Regions from separate parts of the Streptomyces sp. QH1-20 genome, predicted to be linked through region 3. Evidence: riboswitches for the same ligand, from Rfam matches in the RefSeq annotation. Region 3 holds a riboswitch; each other region holds the start of a gene.

Region 1 (6,215 bases), 2.1 Mb from region 3:
TCGCCGCAGCGATTCCTCGACGCCCGACTTGATGGCGTTCGCCGACAGCCCGCGCTTCTCGGGTTGGCCGCCGCCGACCTTGGTGGCGAGGACGATGTCGGCGCGGTTGCCGCGGGAGGCGAACCAATTGCCGATGACGGTCTCGGATTCGCCGCCCTCGTTGCCCGGGGCCCACACGGAGTAGATGTCCGCGGTGTCGATGAAATTGCCGCCCGCCGCGGCGTACGCGTCGAGGACGGCGAAGGACTCCGCCTCGTCGGCCGTCCACCCGAAGACATTGCCGCCGAGGGCGAGCGGGTGGACGGAAAGGTTGCCGATCTTCTTGTGAATGTCAGCCATGGGGACACACAACGCCCGGGCAGAAGCTCGTATTCCGTCCGGTTCCGATTCCGGAGCCGGTGCGCGCCCTCGCCGATTCTTTCAAGCCTCGGCCGTCACCGCCCCCGCCTCCGGGGTCGGCGGGTCCGGCGTCGACGGCTTCTTCGCCGTCGACAGCGGCTCCGCGATGTCCTCCAGCGAGCGGCCCTCCGCCGGGACGGCCAGGAACGCCGCCACCAGCCCGGCCAGGCACATCAGCGCCGCGCCGATCTGGAAGGCCAGGACCGTGTCGCCGACGACTCCGCTCCCGGTCAGCGAGGCGAAGAGCAGCGGGCCGCTGATGCCGCCGGCCGCCGTGCCCAGGGCGTAGAAGAAGGCGATCGCCATGGCCCGGGTCTCCATCGGGAAGACCTCCGACACCGTGAGGTAGGCGCTGCTCGCGCCCGCCGAGGCGAAGAAGAGGACGACGGCCCAGCAGGCGGTGAGGGTATTGGCGCTCAGATGTCCGCCGTCGAAGAGCGCGGCCGTGCCGAAGAGGAGCACGCCGGACAGCAAATAGGTCGACGAGATCATGATGCGGCGGCCGACGGTGTCGAAAAGCCTGCCGAGGAACAGCGGGCCGAGGAAGTTGCCGACCGCTATCACCGCGAAGAAGTAGCCGGTGCGGGACGTGGACACGTCGTAGAAGGTGGTGAGAATGGCCCCGAAGCCGAAGGTGATCGCGTTGTAGAGAAACGCCTGGCCGATGAAGAGCGCGAGGCCGAGAACCGCCCGTCGCCGGTACTGGGAGAAGACCGTGCGGGCGATCGTGCCGAAGCCGATGCTCTTGCGCTGGTGGATCGTGATCTGCCGCGTGGGTGGCGGCAGGACCTCGCCCTTCTCCATCTCGATGCGTTGCTCGATGGAGGCCACCAGCACTTCTGCCTCTTCGCCGCGGCCATGGATGAAGAGCCAGCGTGGACTTTCCGGCACATGGCGCCGTACGAGCAGGATGGCCAGGCCCAGAACGACGCCGAAGCCGAAGGTGATCCGCCAGCCGAGGTCGGCCGGGAAGATGTTCGTGTCCAGCATCAGGATCGACAGCAGCGAGCCGCCGATCGCGCCGAGCCAGAAGCTGCCGTTGATGATCAGATCCACCCGGCCGCGGTAGGTGGCGGGGATCAGCTCGTCGATGGCGGAGTTGATGGCCGCGTACTCACCGCCGATACCGAAGCCCGTCAGGAAGCGGAAGAGGAAGAACCACCACGTGGAGAAGGAGAACGCCGTCATCGCGGTCGCCGCCAGATAGACGGCGAGCGTGATCATGAAAAGCTTTTTACGGCCGAAGAGATCGGTCAGCCGCCCGAAGAAGAGCGCTCCGACGCAGGCACCAGCCACGTACAGCGCCGCCGCCAGGCCCGTGACCTGCCCCGAGGTGATGGACAGGCCGCTGTCCTTCTCGGACAGACGGCCGGCGATATTGCCGACGACCGTGACCTCCAGCCCGTCCAGGATCCAGACGGTGCCGAGGCCGATCACCACCGTCCAGTGCCACCGGGACCAGGGCAGCCGGTCGAGGCGGGCAGGCACTGAGGTGGTGATCGTCGCATTCGTCACACACCCCGAGTTCCCACCTGAACCTGAAGCATTCGTGGCAAAGGTGTGGTTATCGGGACCGATTATCGGCGTCGTGCGGGACAGGCAGTGGGCGTAGGGCTTCTACGTTCGTACGAGCCTTTCCCCGCCCATGCCCCTTACGAAACGCTCCGCGCCCCTTGCGGCTGCAGGGCCCCTTACGGCTGCAGGCCCCGGCCGCGCAGCCACGACAGCGGGTCGACCGGCGAGCCGCCGCCCGGCCGGGTCTCCAGGTGCAGGTGGGGGCCCGTGACGTTGCCGGTCGCGCCGACCCGGCCGATCACGTCGCCCGCCGAGACCTGGCCGGAGGTGACCACCATCGAGGAGAGGTGGCAGTACCAGATCTGGGTGCCGTCGTTCAGCGTCAGCACGACGCGGTAGCCGTACGCGCCCGCCCACCCCGCGCTGGTGATCGTTCCGCCGTCGACCGCCTTGACCGGGGTGCCGGTCGGGGCGGCGAAGTCCGCGCCGGTGTGGTTCGCGGACCACATGTCGCCGGCCTGGCCGAAGCCCGCGGTCAGCGTGTACGAGCCGACGGGGAGGGAGTAAGAGCCCGAGCTGTGGCCGCTGCCACCGCCCGAGGACTCCGACCCGCCGCCCCCGGGTTCGCTCGAAGATTCGTCAGAAGATTCGTTCGAAGACTTCTCTGCGGCCTTCTCGGCCGCCTTTTCCGCTTCCGCCTTCTTCTTCTCGGCCGCCGCCTCGGCTTCCGCCTTCTCCTTCTCGGCCGCGGCCTGCTCCGCCTTCTCGGCCGCCGCCTTCCGGTGGGCCTCGGCGGCCTTCTTCGCCTCGGCCTCGCGGGCCTCCTCGTCGCCGAGGTTCTGCTGGTGCTCGGCCTGCTGGAGGATGCGGGCGCGTAGCGCCTCGCCGGCGTCGGACGTGCCGCGGGCCGCCTCCTCGGCGGACAGTCCCGCCTGGGTCAGCGGCTGATCGGCACCGGGTGCCTGCGCCGCGGCGGGGCCGGAAGCGGCGTCCTTCTTCTTGTCGTCGTCATCCGCCAGCAGCGCGCCGAAGCCGGGGATGCTCTGGGCCACGTCGGGCACGGATATCGGCGCCGCCGGGCGGTCCTGGGCGGTCGCCATGCCGCCCGCGCCGACCGCCGCGATCACGCCGACGCCGAGGACCGCGCCACTGCGGGCCATCGTGCCGCCGCGCTGCTTGACGACGCGGTGTCTGCCACGGACCGGGGCGACGGACTCCGCGGTGGGGTTCCACACCTCCCCGGGCTCCGCGGCCGGCTCTGCGGCGGCCATGGGGTTCACGGTGGGCTCGACGGCGACGGCGGGCTCGGCCGCGGGCGTCAGAGGAGTCATGTACGCGGGCACGATCGAAGGCTCCGGCGCGTAGGACCCGTACGGCTCGGACGGCTCCGGCTGCTCGTACGACCCGTACGGCCCGTACGACCCGTAGGAACCATCGCCGGGGGCAGGCTTGTTGGACGCCACGAGGGCGACTCCTTTCCTTCCTTCTCGCCTACCGGGTTAGCTGACGGGTTCGGAACAGGAAGGTCTCCTACGGGCCGGAGTACGGCCCGATTCACCCCAAGTTTGGTGGTTCCCCGGTTCCCGGTTGTCGCTGGTGGTGCAGATGGTGCTGTGCCCGCGGGATTCGGCGAAGGCGCACGGTGCCGCCTCTTGCGGCGGCTGTGACGACCGCGCTGCGTTATCGAACGTTAATAGACATGGCTGGCGGATTCCAAGCCGAACGCCCGAACCCACCGGCTTTCGGGGCCTACTTCACAGGACACGCGGGTTTCCCCGGAGGCGAGTTACTGCGCGCTACCGGAACACCACGGAGTTGATCCCTCGTCAGGCCATATCGACGGCCCGCGCCGATTCAAGATCAATTACGGTCGTCGGAGGAACCGGCGGGAGAACCGGCAGCAGATCCGTGCGGGGAAGTGTGCGTCCGCGTGGACGTCACGGTCGCGGTGAGAGTGCCGCGCGCGACGGCCACGGGATGGTGGAAGCCGTCACCGCGCCGGATCGCCAGAAGGGCCATGTCGTCAGCCGTGTGCCCGCCCGAGTGGTGGGCCACGTCCGCGGCGAGGACGTCGAGGAGCGCGTCCGGGCTCCGGAACTGCCTGCCGCGCAACCGGTCCTGCGGGACGTAGAAGACGCCGTCCGCGTCCCGGGCCTCCGTCACCCCGTCGGTGAACAGCAGCAGCGTCGAACCCGCCGGGAACTCCCGCTCCTCCGCCCGGTCCGGCCACCCACCCAGGTCCCCCATGCCGAGCGGCAGCGCGGGCACCTCCGGGTACGTCTCGGCCACCCGCCCGTCCGCGTGCAGCAGCAGCGGGGGCGGGTGGCCGCGGTTCACCAGGCGCAGTGTGTTCGCCCCGGGCGGCACCTCCGCAAGTACCGCGGTGGTGAAGCCCTCGGACTGGTCCAGGTTGGCGCGCCGTCTGCCCTCCCGCCACAACGCGTGCTCCAGCCGGGCCGCGAGCGCCTCGAGCGTGCGCTCCTGCTCGGCGGCCTCCCGGAAGGCGCCGATCACCACCGCGACGGCCTCCACCGCGCCCAGTCCCTTGCCGCGCACGTCGCCGACGATCACGCGCACGCCGTGCGGGGTGTCCTGGACGGCGTAGAGGTCGCCGCCGATCCGGGCGTCGGCCTGGGCCGCCACATAGCGCGCGGCGACGCGCAGCCCGGCGATGCGGGCGGGCGGCGTCGGCAGGACCGCGCGCTGGGCGGCCTCGGCGATGCCGCGCGCGGAGGCGAGCTGCTGGTCGCCGTGGCGCACGATGCGGTTGAGACCGAGGGCGAGGAGGGAGACGGCCGTGACCGTGACGACCTCGGTCGCGGACTCGGCGGTGTCGTGGACGCGGTGGTACACCGCGAGGGTGATGGCCGCGCCCACGGCCGCCAGGGCGGTCGTCACGGTGGCGCGCAGGGACAGCAGGGCCGCCGCGACGAGGGGGGCGGAGCAGAAGAAGGGGGCGTAGGTGAAGCGGGGAGGGGTGAAGTAGTCGAAGGCGGCGCCGCCGACGATCAGGAGGGCCGGGAGCCATCTCGCTGCGCGGCGGGCAACTGTCCAGTGGGACTCCCCGCCGTTCCGCTGCGGCGGGTTCCACGGGGGGTTCGATGCCGGGCCTCGGGCCGGATCGCGGGCCGGGCCGCAGGCCGCCTCACGTGCCGGGTCGCGCGTCGAAGCCGACCCGGGCTCGCCTCGCTTCCCCACCGTGTTCTCTCCTGACGACCGGCCGTCCCGCGCGTATCCCCTCAGCCTCGCGCGTGCCGGAAGGGCAGGCGAGCGGGGATCCGCCGTCGGAGTGGGGCGGGGCCCGGATTCCGGGGGCCGCGGGCGCGTCCACAAACGCCGGACGGGCTGGATGTGGCTGAGCTCAGCCACATCCAGCCCGTCCGGCGTCAAAGACCGTCAGGTCACTCCGTACGCGTCACGCCGCGGACGGGCGACGGCCGCCGCCGCCCGTGCCGCCACCACCGCCGCCGCTGCGACGGCCACGGCCGACCGCGTTGCCCGGGCGGGTGCCGGAGCGGCGGGAGCCCTCCGTGCCGTTGCCGAAGCCACGGAACGGACGGCTGCCGCTGTTGCCCGAGCCGCCCGCGTTGGAGCCGGAGGCGTCCGTGCGGGTGCGGCCGCGGCCACCGCGGCTGCCGCGCGAGCTCGACGACTTGCCGGTGCTCTGCGGCTGGGCCGGGGCCGGGGGCGTGATGACGACCGGGACACCGCTGGGCTCGCGGGCGCCGGTGATGCGGGCGAGCTCCGGGTCGGTCGGGTACGTCTTGATGACGTTCGGCGTGATCTGGGCCGTGGTCATCATCCGGGACATCTCACGGCGCTGCTCGGGCAGCACGAACGTGACGACCGTGCCGGACTCGCCGGCGCGCGCGGTGCGGCCACCGCGGTGCAGGTAGTCCTTGTGGTCGGTCGGCGGGTCGATGTTCACGACGAGGTCGAGGCCGTCGATGTGGATGCCGCGCGCGGCGACGTTCGTCGCGACCAGGGCGGTGACCTGGTCGGTGCGGAACTGGTCCAGCGTGCGGTTGCGCTGCGGCTGGCTCTTGCCACCGTGCAGCGCGGCGGCCCGGACGCCCTCGGACAGCAGCTTCTTCACCAGGCGGTCGGCGCCGCGCTTGGTGTCCACGAACATGATCACGCGCCCGGCGCGGGCGGCGACCCGGGTGACGGAGTCCTTCTTGTCCTGGTCCGTCACGTGGAACAGGTGGTGGTCCATCGTGGAGACCGCGCCGACGGAGGCGTCGACGGAGTGCGTCACCGGGTCGGTGAGGAAGCGGCGGACGAGCCGGTCGACGTTGCGG
Region 2 (6,215 bases), 4.7 Mb from region 3:
GCCGCTCCTCGATCTGGCCGGGAACGACTACCTGGGCCTCACCCGTCACCCCGAGGTCACCGAGGCCGCCGCCGACGCGGCTCGCCGCTGGGGCGCGGGGGCCACCGGCTCCCGGCTGGTCACCGGCACCACCGCCCTGCACGCCCGGCTGGAGGAGAGCCTCGCCGAGTTCTGCGGATTCGAGGCGGCGCTCGTCTTCTCCTCGGGGTACGCAGCGAACCTCGCCGCGGTCACCGCCCTGTGCGGCCCGCCGATTTCATCCGGTGTGTCCCCTTCGGTCCCCCTCGTCGTCTCCGACGCCGGCAATCACGCCTCGCTCATCGACGGCTGCCGGCTCGCCCGCGCCGAGACCGCCGTCGTCCCGCACGCCGACGCGGAAGCGGTCCGCAAGACGCTGGGGGCGCACGAGGGCCGGGCCCTCGCCGTCACCGACTCCGTCTTCTCCGTGGACGGCGACGCCGCACCGCTGGCCGCGCTCGCCGAGGCGTGCCGGGAGCACGGCGCGGCGCTGCTGGTGGACGACGCGCACGGACTCGGCGTCCTCGGCGAAGGCGGCCGGGGCGCGGTGCACGCGGCGGGTCTGGCGGGGGACGCGGACGTCGTCGCCACGGTCACCCTGTCGAAGTCGCTGGGCAGCCAGGGGGGCGCGGTGCTCGGCCCCGCCCGCGTCATCCGGCACCTCGTCAGCCACGCGCGGACGTTCATCTTCGACACCGGGCTCGCCCCGGCGGCGGTGGGCGGCGCGCTCGCGAGCCTCGAGGTGCTGCGCCGCGAACCGGGGCGCGCGGCCCGGGTGCGCCACGTCGCCACCGAGCTGCACCGCAGGGTGACGGCGGCGGGGCTGACGGCGGTACGGCCCGACGCGGCGGTGGTGTCCGTCCGGGCCCCCTCCCCGGAGGCCGCCGTGCGATGGGCGGCCGACTGCCGTACCGCCGGGCTCGCGGTCGGCTGCTTCCGTCCCCCGTCCGTGCCCGACGGCATCTCGCGGCTGCGGCTGACGGCGCGCGCGGACCTCACGGACCGGCAGATCGAGGAGGCGGCCGACACGGTCCTGCGGACCGCGCCGACCGCCTGACGCTCAACTCCTGGTGGCAGTGGCCCCATCGGACACTTCGGCCCCGCGGCGGCGGCCGAGGCCACCGCCGCGGAGGTCTCCCACGAACGAGGACCACGCGGCGGGCGAGAACGACAGGACGGGGCCGGCCGTGCGCTTGGAGTCCCGTACGGCCAGCAGGTCCGGACCGAGCGGGGCCGTCTCGACGCAGTTGTTCATTCCGGTGCTGTAGCTGCTGCGCCGCCATGTCGCGGCACGCAGAGCAGAGAGGGAAGGGACATAGCGAGGCATTGCGGGCATGGTGCCTCCTCACGCGCCGTCATGGAGCCCGGCGATGTAGTCCAACGAGTTCTCGTGCGAGAGGGCGCGGGTGCGCAGGGTGGCGAAAGCGGAACCGTACGCCCGGAGGTCTTCTTTCCGCTCCAGATAGAGGCTACTCGTCAAGTGGTCGAGAACCACCACATCCAGATCTGCAATGCGCGGAAATGAGAAAATAACGAAAGGGCCTGTGATGCCGATATGACTGCCTGCGGAGAACGGGAGCACATGCAGTCGCACATGCTTCATGTGTCCCGTGGTCACCAGGTGCCGTAACTGCCCCGCCATCACCTCGCGCCCGCCGACCTCATGACGCAGTACCGCCTCGTCCAGCACCGCGCACAACTCCAGCGGACGCTCGCCCCGCAGTACCGACTGACGGGCCATCCGCACCCGCACCAACTCCTCGACCTGCTCCGGAGGTGGGTCGTTCAGCGCCGCGCGGGTCACCGCGCGCGCGTACTCCGGCGTCTGCAACAGCCCCGGCACCACCGTGGTCTCCAGGGTGCGCAGGTGGGAGGCCTCGGACTCCAGGCTGATGAAGTCGAGGTAGGCGGGCGGCAGTCGGTCGCGGTAGGCGTACCACCAGCCCCGCCGGGCCCCCGCGCCCTCACCCGGATCCGCCGACCCCGCGCCGCACAGCGCCCCCAGCAGTGCGCGCAGTTCCGGGTCGGTCACCTGGTAGGCATCCAGCAACAGGGCGACGTCCGAGGGCTTCACGCCACTGCAGCCCGTCTCGATCCGGCTCACCTTCGACTGGTGCCAGCCCACCGCGCAGGCCGCCTCCCGGCTGGTCAGCTCGGCCAGTTCACGCTGGCGGCGCAGCTCCGCGCCGAGCTTGCGGCGACGCACCGCGGGTCCGTAGCGCATGGGTATTCCCTTTCGACCAAGGTGAACACGTCCACATCCATACGTCAGTGTCAATAGACGAGTGCGCCACCCAAATGTGGTCGCTCCCGGCAGAGTTCACCGCTTCGAGCGACAGATATATGCATTTTCCGGTGGATCGCTCACTCTCGGACGCCGACGGTGGCACTCTGTGACGAAGAGCCGTCCGAGATCGCTCCCGGCGTCACCGCGTCAGTTCCTTGGCTCACGCGTCGGAGTCCGGCCTCGGTAGGAAAGGGACAGCGCCATGGCGGATCACCAGGAAGCAACCGTAACCCTGCCGAGCGCCCCCGCCTCGGTGTCCGACGCGCGCCGCTATGTCGCGCGTGTACTGGCGGAATGGGGGCTGGCGGACGGCACCGAGGACGCCGACACGGTTCGGCTGATCGTCTCCGAACTCGCCACCAACGCCGTGCAGCACACCCGCGGCCAGTCGCCCACCTTCACCGTGGACGTCCGGCTCGACCGGGAGGAGCAGCTGCGCATCGGCGTCACGGACAGTCACCCCCGCTATCCGAGAAGGCTGCCCGCCGCCGTCCAGCAGGACAACGGCCGCGGCATGGTCATCATCCGCTGTCTGACCGCCGAGCGCGGCGGCAGACTGTCGGTCACCCCGACCGCCGACGGCGGCAAGACGGTCTGGATCTGTCTGCCCTGGACCGTGCCCGTGCCCTGATCACCCCGCGCGGCTGTGGGCCGGGCGGTGGGCCCCGTGGCCGTGAGGAGGCCGAGGGGTCCACCACCCGGCCCAGGGGCGGCCACCGTGATCGCACGGTGTTCGCGGACAAGGCGGGTCGAGCGGCTCGGGCAGGTCACCGGCGGGCAGGCGCGCCCTTACCCGTTCCGGATCGCTGCCGGTGAAGGCGACCGTGTGCCCGGTCGGGGCCGGCGGCCCCGCGTCGCGAACGAGGGGCCGCGGCACCACAGTCGTGTCCGCCGGCGGCGGGTGGGAACACACCCGTTGCCGCGTCGGCGCACAGGGAGGCGAGGACGGTGGCGGGGGCGGCCTTCGTGGCACGCCACCGCCGGCGCTTTCAGTTCACGCGGCCGTAGCTGACGCTTCTGGTCCAGATCCGCTCGTGGCGGACGACCGCGCCGGTCTTGGGAGCGTGCAGGATCCTGCCGTTCCCGACGTAGATGCCCACGTGATAGACGCCGCCGGCGGAGTGGAAGAACACCAGGTCCCCGCGTTGGCGGGCGGAGCCGGGGACATGGCGGACGCGGTTGTACTGGGCGGCGGCGGTGCGGGGCAGCTTTTTACCGACCCGCTTGTACGAGTACTGCGTCAGCCCCGAGCAGTCGAAGCTGTACGGTCCTGTCGCGCCCCACTGGTAGGGAGCGCCCTGCTTCGATTCCGCTATCCGCAGGGCGAGGGTGGAGACGTTCGCGGCCTCGGCGTCGGGCGAACCGCCGGGCACCAGCACCGAGGCGCCGACGGCTGCGAGGGTGAGGGCCGAGGCGGCCTTGGCCCTGGAGAACTTCGTTGGTCGTTTGTGCGCGGCCATACGCAACCCTTCGTCTGCCGCCTATGAAGGATGACCTGTCGGGTTCGGGCAGGCGAAGATGCCCGGCCGCCGAGGCGGCTTCACCCCAAGGGACGACCAGTGGTGCCGGTCGTCCCGCCGTACTCGGGTCCTCCACTCCTGCCGATGCACTCGTGTCGACCAGTCATCCGGGCGGCGGCAGGATTCGGCGTCCGCCCGGACCGCCCCGCCGCGGTGGCGGGGTCTTGTCGTCGCCTGGATCTTGGCGCAGCCGCGGCACGGATTCCGAGAGGATCCGGTGATATGTGAGCCTGGTCACCTCTGGCATGTTCGGGTGGACACCGGACGGTTTGGCGCCCACCGCTCAACCCTGTTGAGCCGTTCACCTGCGGCGAGTTGATCTCCGCGATCGCCTCGTACGCGCGCGGCTCGGATCGATCACTGCGCGATGTCTACGCAGGGTCCGCTGTCTGCGGGAGATCGCGTTGAGGTGTCGCCCGGCCGGTCGTTCCGGCGCGCGTCCGGGCTCATCAGCCCGGCGTGTTCGGCGGCATGGTGACCCGTGCGGCCCGCCGCTCCCCGTCCAGGACCAGCATCGCCCGTGTGAGTGTTCCGATGTGCACCTCGCGTTCGCCTCGCTCGTGCATGAGCGTCAACGCGTCGCGCAGCCCCGTCGCCGCGACCACGAGAGCCTGCGCCGCCCGTAGCCCGGCGTACGTGTCATGCGCGCGGGCCGGGTTGATCCGGCCCAGGAGATCCAGTACTTCCAGATACCGGTCCACCAACTCGCCCTCGGCGCGGGTCAGGGCGGGCAGGGGTGGCAGTTGGGGCGGCCACATCGCCGCTCACCTCGCGCCGAGCGGCGCGCCCGGGCCCTTGCGGCTCGAGGTGAGCCGGTCGACCAGCCCGTACGCCACCGCGGTCTCGGCGTCGAAGACGGTGTCCCGCTCGATGTCCCGGGCGACCCGCTCCACGCTCTGCCCCGTGTGCCGCACGAGCATCCCCGTCAGCGTGTCCCGCCTGCGCGACATCTCCCCCGCCTGGATCTCCAGATCGGAGAGCTGACCCTGGACCGGTTCGCCGAGGGAGGGCTGGTGGATGAGGACGCGCGCGTTCGGCAGCGCCAGTCGCTTGCCCGGGGTGCCGGCGGTGAGCAGCACGGCGGCGGACGAGGCGGCCTGGCCCAGGCAGATCGTCTCCACGTCGCAGCCGATGTAGCGCATCGTGTCGTAGATGGCGCACATGGCGGAGAAGGAGCCGCCGGGGGAATTGATGTAGAGGGAGATGTCCCGCTCGGGATCCGCGTGTTCGAGGTACATGAACTGCGCGATCACATCGCTGGCACAGGTGTCGTCGATCTGCGTGCCCAGAAAGACGATGCGCTCGGACAGCAGCTTGGAGTACGGGTCCGTCGTGCGGGCGCCGGTGCTCGTGCGCTCCGTGAACTCGGGCAGGACATAGCGGGCCGTGGGTCGGTGCATGGTGGCACTCCTCGTCCGTGAAAAATGTACAGGACGTACAGATCGTTGTGGTGAGCATGGCGCAGCGGGGCTCGGCGCGGCAACGGATCGGACGCGGTTTCGCTCTGGGCGTGAGGGCGGGCGGGGGCCGGCGGGCCCTGGCCTGTCGTTGACCTCAACCCTTGTGCGCGGGCGTCGGAGCAAGGAAGGATGATCCGCCATGCCCACCAAGTCTCTGCAGATTCCCACCGCGGACGGCCAAGCCGACGCTTTCGCCGCTTTCCCCGACCGGGACGGGCGGCACCCGGGGGTGCTGCTGTACCCGGACGCCTTCGGCGTGCGGCCCGTGCTGGAGGAGATGGCCCGCGAGCTGGCCGGGCACGGTTACTACGTGCTCGTCCCCAACCTCTACTACCGGCACGGCCCGGCGCCGGTGATCGAACTTCCCGCGCACATCGGAGAAGCGGTCCGGCCCGCGGTCTTCGCCGAGCTGGTGCCCTTGGTCGAGGCGCACACCACCGAGCGTGTCCTGCGCGACGCCGACGCCTACCTCGGATTCCTCACCGCCCAGCCCGAGGTCGGCGACGGGCCGGTCGCCGCGATCGGCTACTGCCTGGGCGCCGCCCTGGCGATGCGCACCGCGACGGCCCACCCCGACCGGGTGGCCGCCGTCGCCGGATTCCACCCCGGCTTCCTGGTCACCGACGCGCCCGACAGCCCGCACCGCGCCATCCCCGAGCTCGCCGCCGAGGTCCACCTCGGTCTCGCCGAGAACGACATGACGCCCGAGACCCTCAGCGAGCTCAACCAGGCGCTGGATGCCTCAGGAGTCGGCTACACCACCGAGATCTACCCCGGCACCATCCACGGTTTCACCATGTCCGACACCGACGCGTTCGACCCCTCCGCACTGCGGCGCCACTGGGACCGCCTGCTTCCCCTCCTCGACCGCACCTTGGTCACCGGCTGAGTCTCACGTCTGCGGAGTTCTCGTCCCGCACACCGGTCGAA
Region 3 (6,215 bases):
GCGTCGGCGAGCTCGGTGACCGTGTCGACGCGTATGACGCCCGCCTGCCGCAGCAGGTCGGAGACGGTGGCGTCGGGGATGCGGGTGGTGGGGACGGCGTGCCCGGTGGGGGCCGCGCCGCCGTGGCGGGCGCCCTTGACGACGACGACCGGCTTACGGGCCGCGGTGCGCTTGGCGAGGCGGGTGAACTTCCGGGGGTTGCCGATCGATTCCAGGTACATGAGGGCGACGTCGGTGTCCGGGTCGTCGTGCCAGTACTGGAGGAAGTCGTTGCCGGAGACGTCGGCGCGGTTTCCCGCGGAGACGAAGGTGGAGACGCCGACCAGCCCGGCGGCGCGCCGGTGCAGCCCGGAGAGCAGGGCGATGCCGATCGCGCCGGACTGGCTGAACAGCCCGAGCCGCCCGGCAGCGGGCAGCTCGGGCGACAGGGAGGCGTTGAGCCGGACGCCCTCGGCGGTGTTGATGAGGCCGAAGGCGTTGGGGCCGATGATGCGCATGCCGTACGAGCGGGCCTGGCGGACCAGCTCGCGCTGGCGGGCGCGGCCGTCGGGGCCGCTCTCGGCGTATCCGGCGGAGAGGACGACGAGGCCCTGCACGCCGTGCTCGCCGCACTCGGCGACGACGGACGGCACCGCGGCGGCGGGCACGGCGACGACGGCGAGGTCGACGGGGTCGGTGATGTCGAGGACCGAGCGGTGGGCGGGGACGCCCTCGGGTTCGAGGACGGAAAGCCCTTCGGGGAAGGCCCGGTTGACCGCGTGCGCGCGGCCCGTGAAGCCGCCCGCCAGCACATTGCGCAGGACGGTGCGGCCCATGCCGCCCGCCTGGCGGCCCGTGCCGATGACGGCGACGGAGCCGGGGGCGAGGAGGCGCTGGACGGAGCGGGCCTCGGCGCGCTGCTCACGGGCCCGCTGGACGGCGAGGGACCGGTCGGTGGGCTCGAGGTCCAGCTCGAGCCGGACGACGCCGTCCTCGAAGCTGCGCTTCTGGGTGTAGCCCGCGTCCGTGAACACCTTGATCATCTTGGTGTTGGCGGGCAGCACCTCGGCGGCGAAGCGCCGGATGGAGCGCTCGCGCGCGACGGCCGCGATGTGTTCGAGCAGGGCGGAGGCGACACCGCGGCCCTGGTGGGCGTCCTGGACGAGGAAGGCGACCTCGGCCTCGTCGGCGGGGGCGGTGGCGGGCATGCCCCGGGCGTCGATGCGGTCGTAGCGGACGGTGGCGATGAACTCGCCCCCGACGGTGGCGGCCAGGCCCACCCGGTCGACGTAGTCGTGGTGGGTGAATCGGTGCACGTCCCGGTCGGAGAGCCGGGGGTAGGGGGCGAAGAAGCGGTAGTACTTCGACTCGTCCGACACCTGTTCGTAGAAGCTGACCAGGCGGCCCGCGTCGTCGGAGGTGATGGGGCGGACCTGGGCGGTGCCGCCGTCGCGCAGCACGACGTCGGCTTCCCAGTGGGTCGGGTACGCGTGCTCGGACGGCGTCTGCATGGGGTCAGCGTACGACCGGGCACCGACAGCGGTCCCGGCTCACCCCCCTGTGGCGAGGGCGGGGTGGGGCTGTTGTCACCCGGGAGGCGGCCGGGTGTCGTCCGGGATGCGAGAGAGGTGTCGCCCGCGGTGTCGTGGGGAGCACCACACCGGAGCACCGCCACCCCCGTGAGACACTGGTCTAGACAACCAATAGCGACTTGAAGGGCAACACCATGGTTGAGCGCCGCGTCAACGTCGGCTGGGCCGAGGGCCTGCACGCCCGCCCCGCGTCGATCTTCGTCCGTGCCGCGACGGCCGCCGGCGTCCCCGTGACGATCGCCAAGGCCGACGGCAGCCCCGTCAACGCCGCGTCGATGCTGGCCGTGCTGGGCCTGGGCGCCCAGGGCGGCGAGGAGATCGTCCTCGCCACCGAGGCGGAAGGCGCCGAGGCCGCGCTCGACCGTCTGGCCAAGCTGGTCGCCGAGGGGCTCGAGGAGCTCCCGGAGACCGTCTGATTCACCGCGCATCGCGCCCGGCGGGGCCGCGGCGGCCGATCGAGGCCGTCGCGGCCCCGCTCTTTTGCCGGTGCGGACCCGTTTGTTTTGCGCGGGCGCACGGGATCCGAGGCCGCACCCGGAAATACCCGCCGCTCGCTCTCGACGGCGCTTTGAATAGCGGATTCTTGTTAAGAGCGGGCGCTCACCGTGTTTACGGATTGTTTCGGATTTCTCACTCTCCCGGCCCGCCCCACGCTCACCGGCCGCCGCAGCCGGTATTCACCCGGCGGCCGGCCGGCCCGCGCCTCGGCCAGCGCCCGGGCCCGCTCCGCGTCGCCCCGGGCGACGGCGTCGACGAGGGCCCCGTGGACCTCCCAGACCTCGACGGGCCGCAGCGGGGTCTCCGGTGCGTAGACCCAGGCGATCTTGAGTCGTAGCTGAGTGAGCAGGGCGGCGAGGCTGGGGCTGCCGGAGGCCTGGGCGAGGGTCTCGTCGAACCAGTCGCCCAGAGGGCGCAGTTCCGCCGTACGACCGCCCCGGGCGCGCTCCTGCCCCAGCCTGACCAGTCCGCGCAGCACCTTCAGATGGGCCTCCGTGCGGCGCTGGGCGGCACGTGCGGCGCCGAGCGGCTCCAGCAGGGCGCGGACGTCGAGGAGATCGGCGGCCTCCCGCTCACTGGGCTCGGCGACACAGGCCCCGGCGTGCCGGCGGGTGGTCACGAACCCCTCGGAGGCGAGGGTGCGCAGGGCCTCGCGCACCGGCACCCGGGAGACGCCGTAACGGCGGGCCAGTAACTCCTCGATGAGCCGGCTGCCGGGCGGGTGGACCCCGGAGACGATGTCGTCGCGGATCGCCGCGCACACGGCGTGCGCGGAAATGCGGCTGCCTTCTCGCGCTGCTTCGCCATTGCCGGTCACGTAGGGCCCCGCATCAGTGAACCTCCGCCTTAATCCCCGCGAAACGCGGCCGATTGACGACTGTTCGGCGACTCTATGGCAATAGCCATGGATTTCCGATGGGAGCCGGGAATCCATGGCTATTTTTTGGCCAACGGGCCGGTGGATACGCCCGGTCGACGCACGTTGGGGCCCAACGCGAAGGCCCCGGCAGGAGCCGGGGCCTTCGCGTTGGCGATGAGTGCGGGGGCTTTGGCCCCGGACGCGTCGATCAGACGCTGACGCCGTGCGCGCGCAGGTAGGCGACGGGGTCGATGTCGGAGCCGTAGTCGGCACCCGTACGGGCCTCGAAGTGCAGGTGCGGGCCGGTGACGTTGCCCGTGGAGCCGGAGATGCCGATCTGCTGCCCCGCGGTGACCGCCTGGCCGGCGCTGACGCTGATCGAGGAGAGGTGGCCGTACTGCGTGTAGGTGCCGTCGTTGTGCTTGATGACGACGTTGTTGCCGTACGCACCGCCCCAGCCGGCCTCGACGACCGTGCCGGCGCCCACGGACTGCACCGTGGAACCCTCGGCGGCGTGGAAGTCGACGCCGGTGTGGCTGCCGGAGGACCACAGGCCGCTGGAGGCCTTGTAGGAGGTGGAGACGTAACTGCCGTCGATCGGGGAGACGTAGGCGTTGAGGCGCTTGCGCTCCTCGTCGCGGGCGGCGCGCTCCTTCTCGGCGCGCTCGGCCTCGGCCTTGCGCTTGGCCTCGTCCGCGCGCTGCTTGGCGTCCGCGGCCTTCTGCTTCGCGTCGGCCTCCGCCTTCAGCCGCGCCTCGGCCTCGTAGGCGGCGCTCTGCTGGGTGTCGGCCTGGGCGTCGATCCGGTCGGCCGTCTCGTCACCCATGACGACGGCCTGGGTGAGGCCGGTGTCCTGGACGCGCGGGGCGTCGTCGGTGGCGGCGATCGCCGGAGCGGCGAAGCCGGCGACCACACCGGTGGCGGTGAGCGTGGCGATGCCCGCCACGTTCGCGCTCACACGGACGGCGCGGCTCGGACGACGATGCTTGCCAGTGGCACCTATGAACGCCATGGGTGTGGCCATTCCTTTCCTTCCTTCTCGCCTACCGGGTTAGCTGACGGGTTCGGAGCAGGAAGGTCTCCTACGGCTCCCTCCGGGAAGGGACCCGATTCACCCCAGGGACTGTGGGTCCCCGGCTCCCCTGGCTCGCGCCATTGGGGACTCGGCGATGACTGACCGGTGCCGCGGATGCGACTCACATCTGACGGTCAGCCGGACTGACGCTAATCGGGGTGCGTTTCGATCGACAAACAGAACCGAGGTTTTGTGTCGTACGCCACACGCCAGACATGCAACCTCTCCTTCAAAACGGACATAAGGGAGGCACGCGAGCCCCGTTGGTCTCGCGTGCCTCCCTTATGCGCTTATCCACGGACCAGTTGGCCGGGCCATGCGGACGCTGCCGGAGCGAGCCGGCCGTGACCGGCCATCGCTCCGACGTGCCGTCAGCCCTGGACGACCGTCACCGCTCCGATGCCCAGCGCCTTGACCGGCTCCAGGATCTCCGAGGCGTCACCGACGAGAACCGTCACGAGGCGGTCGGCCGGGAACGCGCTCACGACGGCCGCGGTGGCCTCCACGGTGCCCGTCTCCGCGAGGCGCTCGTACAGCCGCGCCTGGAAGTCGTCGGGCAGGTGCTGCTCGACCTGGTCGGCGAGCGTGCCCGCGACGGCGGCGGCCGTCTCGTACTTGAGCGGGGCGACGCCCACGAGGTTCTGCACGGCGACGTCGCGCTCGGCGTCGGTCAGCCCCTCGGCGGCCAGGGTGCGCAGCACGGTCCACAGGTCGGCCAGCGCCGGGCCGGTGGACGCGGTGTCGACCGAGCCGCTGATGGCGAGCATCGCGGCGCCGGTGCCGTCGGGCGCCGAGCGGAGCACCTGGCCGAAGGAGCGCACGCCGTAGGTGTAGCCCTTCTCCTCGCGCAGGACGCGGTCCAGGCGGGAGGTGAGGGTGCCGCCGAGGCAGTACGTGCCGAGCACCTGGGCGGGCCAGACGCGGTCGTGCCGGTCGCCGCCGATCCGGCCGATGAGGAGCTGGGTCTGCACCGCTCCGGGGCGGTCGACGATCACGACGCGCCCGGAGTCGTCCGCGGTGATCGGCGGTACCGGCCGGGGTTCGGCGGCGGAGCCGGTCCACGCGCCGAGGGACTCGGCCAGCGCCTTGTCGAGGTCGACGCCGGTGAAGTCGCCGACGACCACGGCGGTCGCCGTGGCGGGGCGGACGTGCGCCTCGTAGAAGGCGCGGACGGCGGCGGCGTCGATGCGCTCGACGGTCTCCTCGGTGCCCTGGCGGGGGCGGGACATCCGCGACTCGGCGGGGAAGAGCTCCTTGGAGAGCGCCACGGCGGCCCGGCGGGCGGGGTTGGCCAGCTCGTGCGGGATCTCGTCCAGCCGGTTGCGGACGAGGCGCTCGACCTCGCCCTCGGGGAACGCGGGGGCGCGCAGGGCGTCGGCGAGCAGGCCGAGCGCCTTGGACAGCCGGGAGGCCGGGACCTCCAGCGAGACCCGGACGCCGGGGTGGTCGGCATGCGCGTCGAGGGTGGCCCCGCAGCGCTCCAGCTCGGCCGTGAACTCCTCGGCGGTGTGCTTGTCGGTGCCCTCGGACAGGGCACGCGCCATGATCGTGGCGACGCCGTCGAGGCCCTGCGGCTCGGCGTCCAGGGGCGCCGCGAGGTTGATCTCGACGGCGACGACCTGCTGGCCGGGGCGGTGGCAGCGCAGCACGGTGAGGCCGTTGGGCAGCTCACCGCGCTCGGGGGCCGGGAAGGCCCACGGGGTGGCCTCGCCGGGCTGCGGCCGGGGGTGGAACTCCATCGAAGGGCCTGCGGTCTGCGTGCTGCTCGCGGGTGCGGCGTCGCTCACTGGGCCGTCTCGCTTTCCGTTGCGTTTCCTGCGTTCTCGTCGGCCTCGGGGGCGGTCGGCTCGTACACCAGCACGGCGCGGTTGTCGGGACGCAGCCGGGCCGCGGCGACCTCCCGCACCTCCTCGGCGGTGATGTCCAGGACCCGGTCGACCGCACTGAGAGCGAGCTGCGGGTCGCCGAACAGGACCGCGTAGCGGCACAGTTCGTCCGCGCGGCCGCTGACGGTGGCGAGCCGGTCCAGCCACTCGCGCTCCAGCTGGGCCTGGGCGCGCTCCATCTCCTCCGGGGTCGGCCCCTCGGCGGCGAAGCGGGCCAGCTCCTCGTCGACGGCGGTCTCGATGTCGGGGACCTCGACGCCGCCGGACGTCTTGACGTCCAGCCAGCCGAGCGAGGGGGCGCCGGCGAGCCGCAGCAGGCCGAAGCC

What was found. Region 3 has a riboswitch for cyclic di-AMP ahead of AB8O64_RS26915 (peptidoglycan DD-metalloendopeptidase family protein). Riboswitches for the same ligand answer to the same signal wherever they lie in the genome.
Positions count from the first base shown of each region.
Region 1: another riboswitch for cyclic di-AMP. It lies ahead of AB8O64_RS17055 (M23 family metallopeptidase); the one in region 3 lies ahead of AB8O64_RS26915 (peptidoglycan DD-metalloendopeptidase family protein).
Region 2: another riboswitch for cyclic di-AMP. It lies ahead of AB8O64_RS05535 (C40 family peptidase); the one in region 3 lies ahead of AB8O64_RS26915 (peptidoglycan DD-metalloendopeptidase family protein).

Region 1 is NZ_CP166299.1:3,813,341-3,819,555, forward strand. It holds gene AB8O64_RS17045 (aldo/keto reductase) at 1-339, opposite strand, end outside; gene AB8O64_RS17050 (MFS transporter) at 421-1,914, opposite strand; gene AB8O64_RS17055 (M23 family metallopeptidase) at 2,091-3,377, opposite strand; cyclic di-AMP (ydaO/yuaA leader) riboswitch at 3,388-3,556, opposite strand; gene AB8O64_RS17060 (PP2C family protein-serine/threonine phosphatase) at 3,775-4,926, opposite strand; gene AB8O64_RS17065 (DEAD/DEAH box helicase) at 5,330-6,215, opposite strand, start outside.
Region 2 is NZ_CP166299.1:1,230,155-1,236,369, reverse strand. It holds gene AB8O64_RS05555 (8-amino-7-oxononanoate synthase) at 1-1,075, shown strand, start outside; gene AB8O64_RS05550 (DUF397 domain-containing protein) at 1,079-1,354, opposite strand; gene AB8O64_RS05545 (helix-turn-helix domain-containing protein) at 1,364-2,242, opposite strand; gene AB8O64_RS05540 (ATP-binding protein) at 2,508-2,936, shown strand; gene AB8O64_RS05535 (C40 family peptidase) at 3,295-3,765, opposite strand; cyclic di-AMP (ydaO/yuaA leader) riboswitch at 3,769-3,965, opposite strand; gene AB8O64_RS05530 (hypothetical protein) at 4,275-4,583, opposite strand; gene AB8O64_RS05525 (ATP-dependent Clp protease proteolytic subunit) at 4,590-5,225, opposite strand; gene AB8O64_RS05520 (dienelactone hydrolase family protein) at 5,425-6,174, shown strand.
Region 3 is NZ_CP166299.1:5,931,235-5,937,449, reverse strand. It holds gene AB8O64_RS26930 (GNAT family N-acetyltransferase) at 1-1,490, opposite strand, end outside; gene AB8O64_RS26925 (HPr family phosphocarrier protein) at 1,706-1,987, shown strand; gene AB8O64_RS26920 (GntR family transcriptional regulator) at 2,158-2,886, opposite strand; gene AB8O64_RS26915 (peptidoglycan DD-metalloendopeptidase family protein) at 3,137-3,940, opposite strand; cyclic di-AMP (ydaO/yuaA leader) riboswitch at 3,954-4,107, opposite strand; gene AB8O64_RS26910 (M16 family metallopeptidase) at 4,375-5,742, opposite strand; gene AB8O64_RS26905 (pitrilysin family protein) at 5,787-6,215, opposite strand, start outside.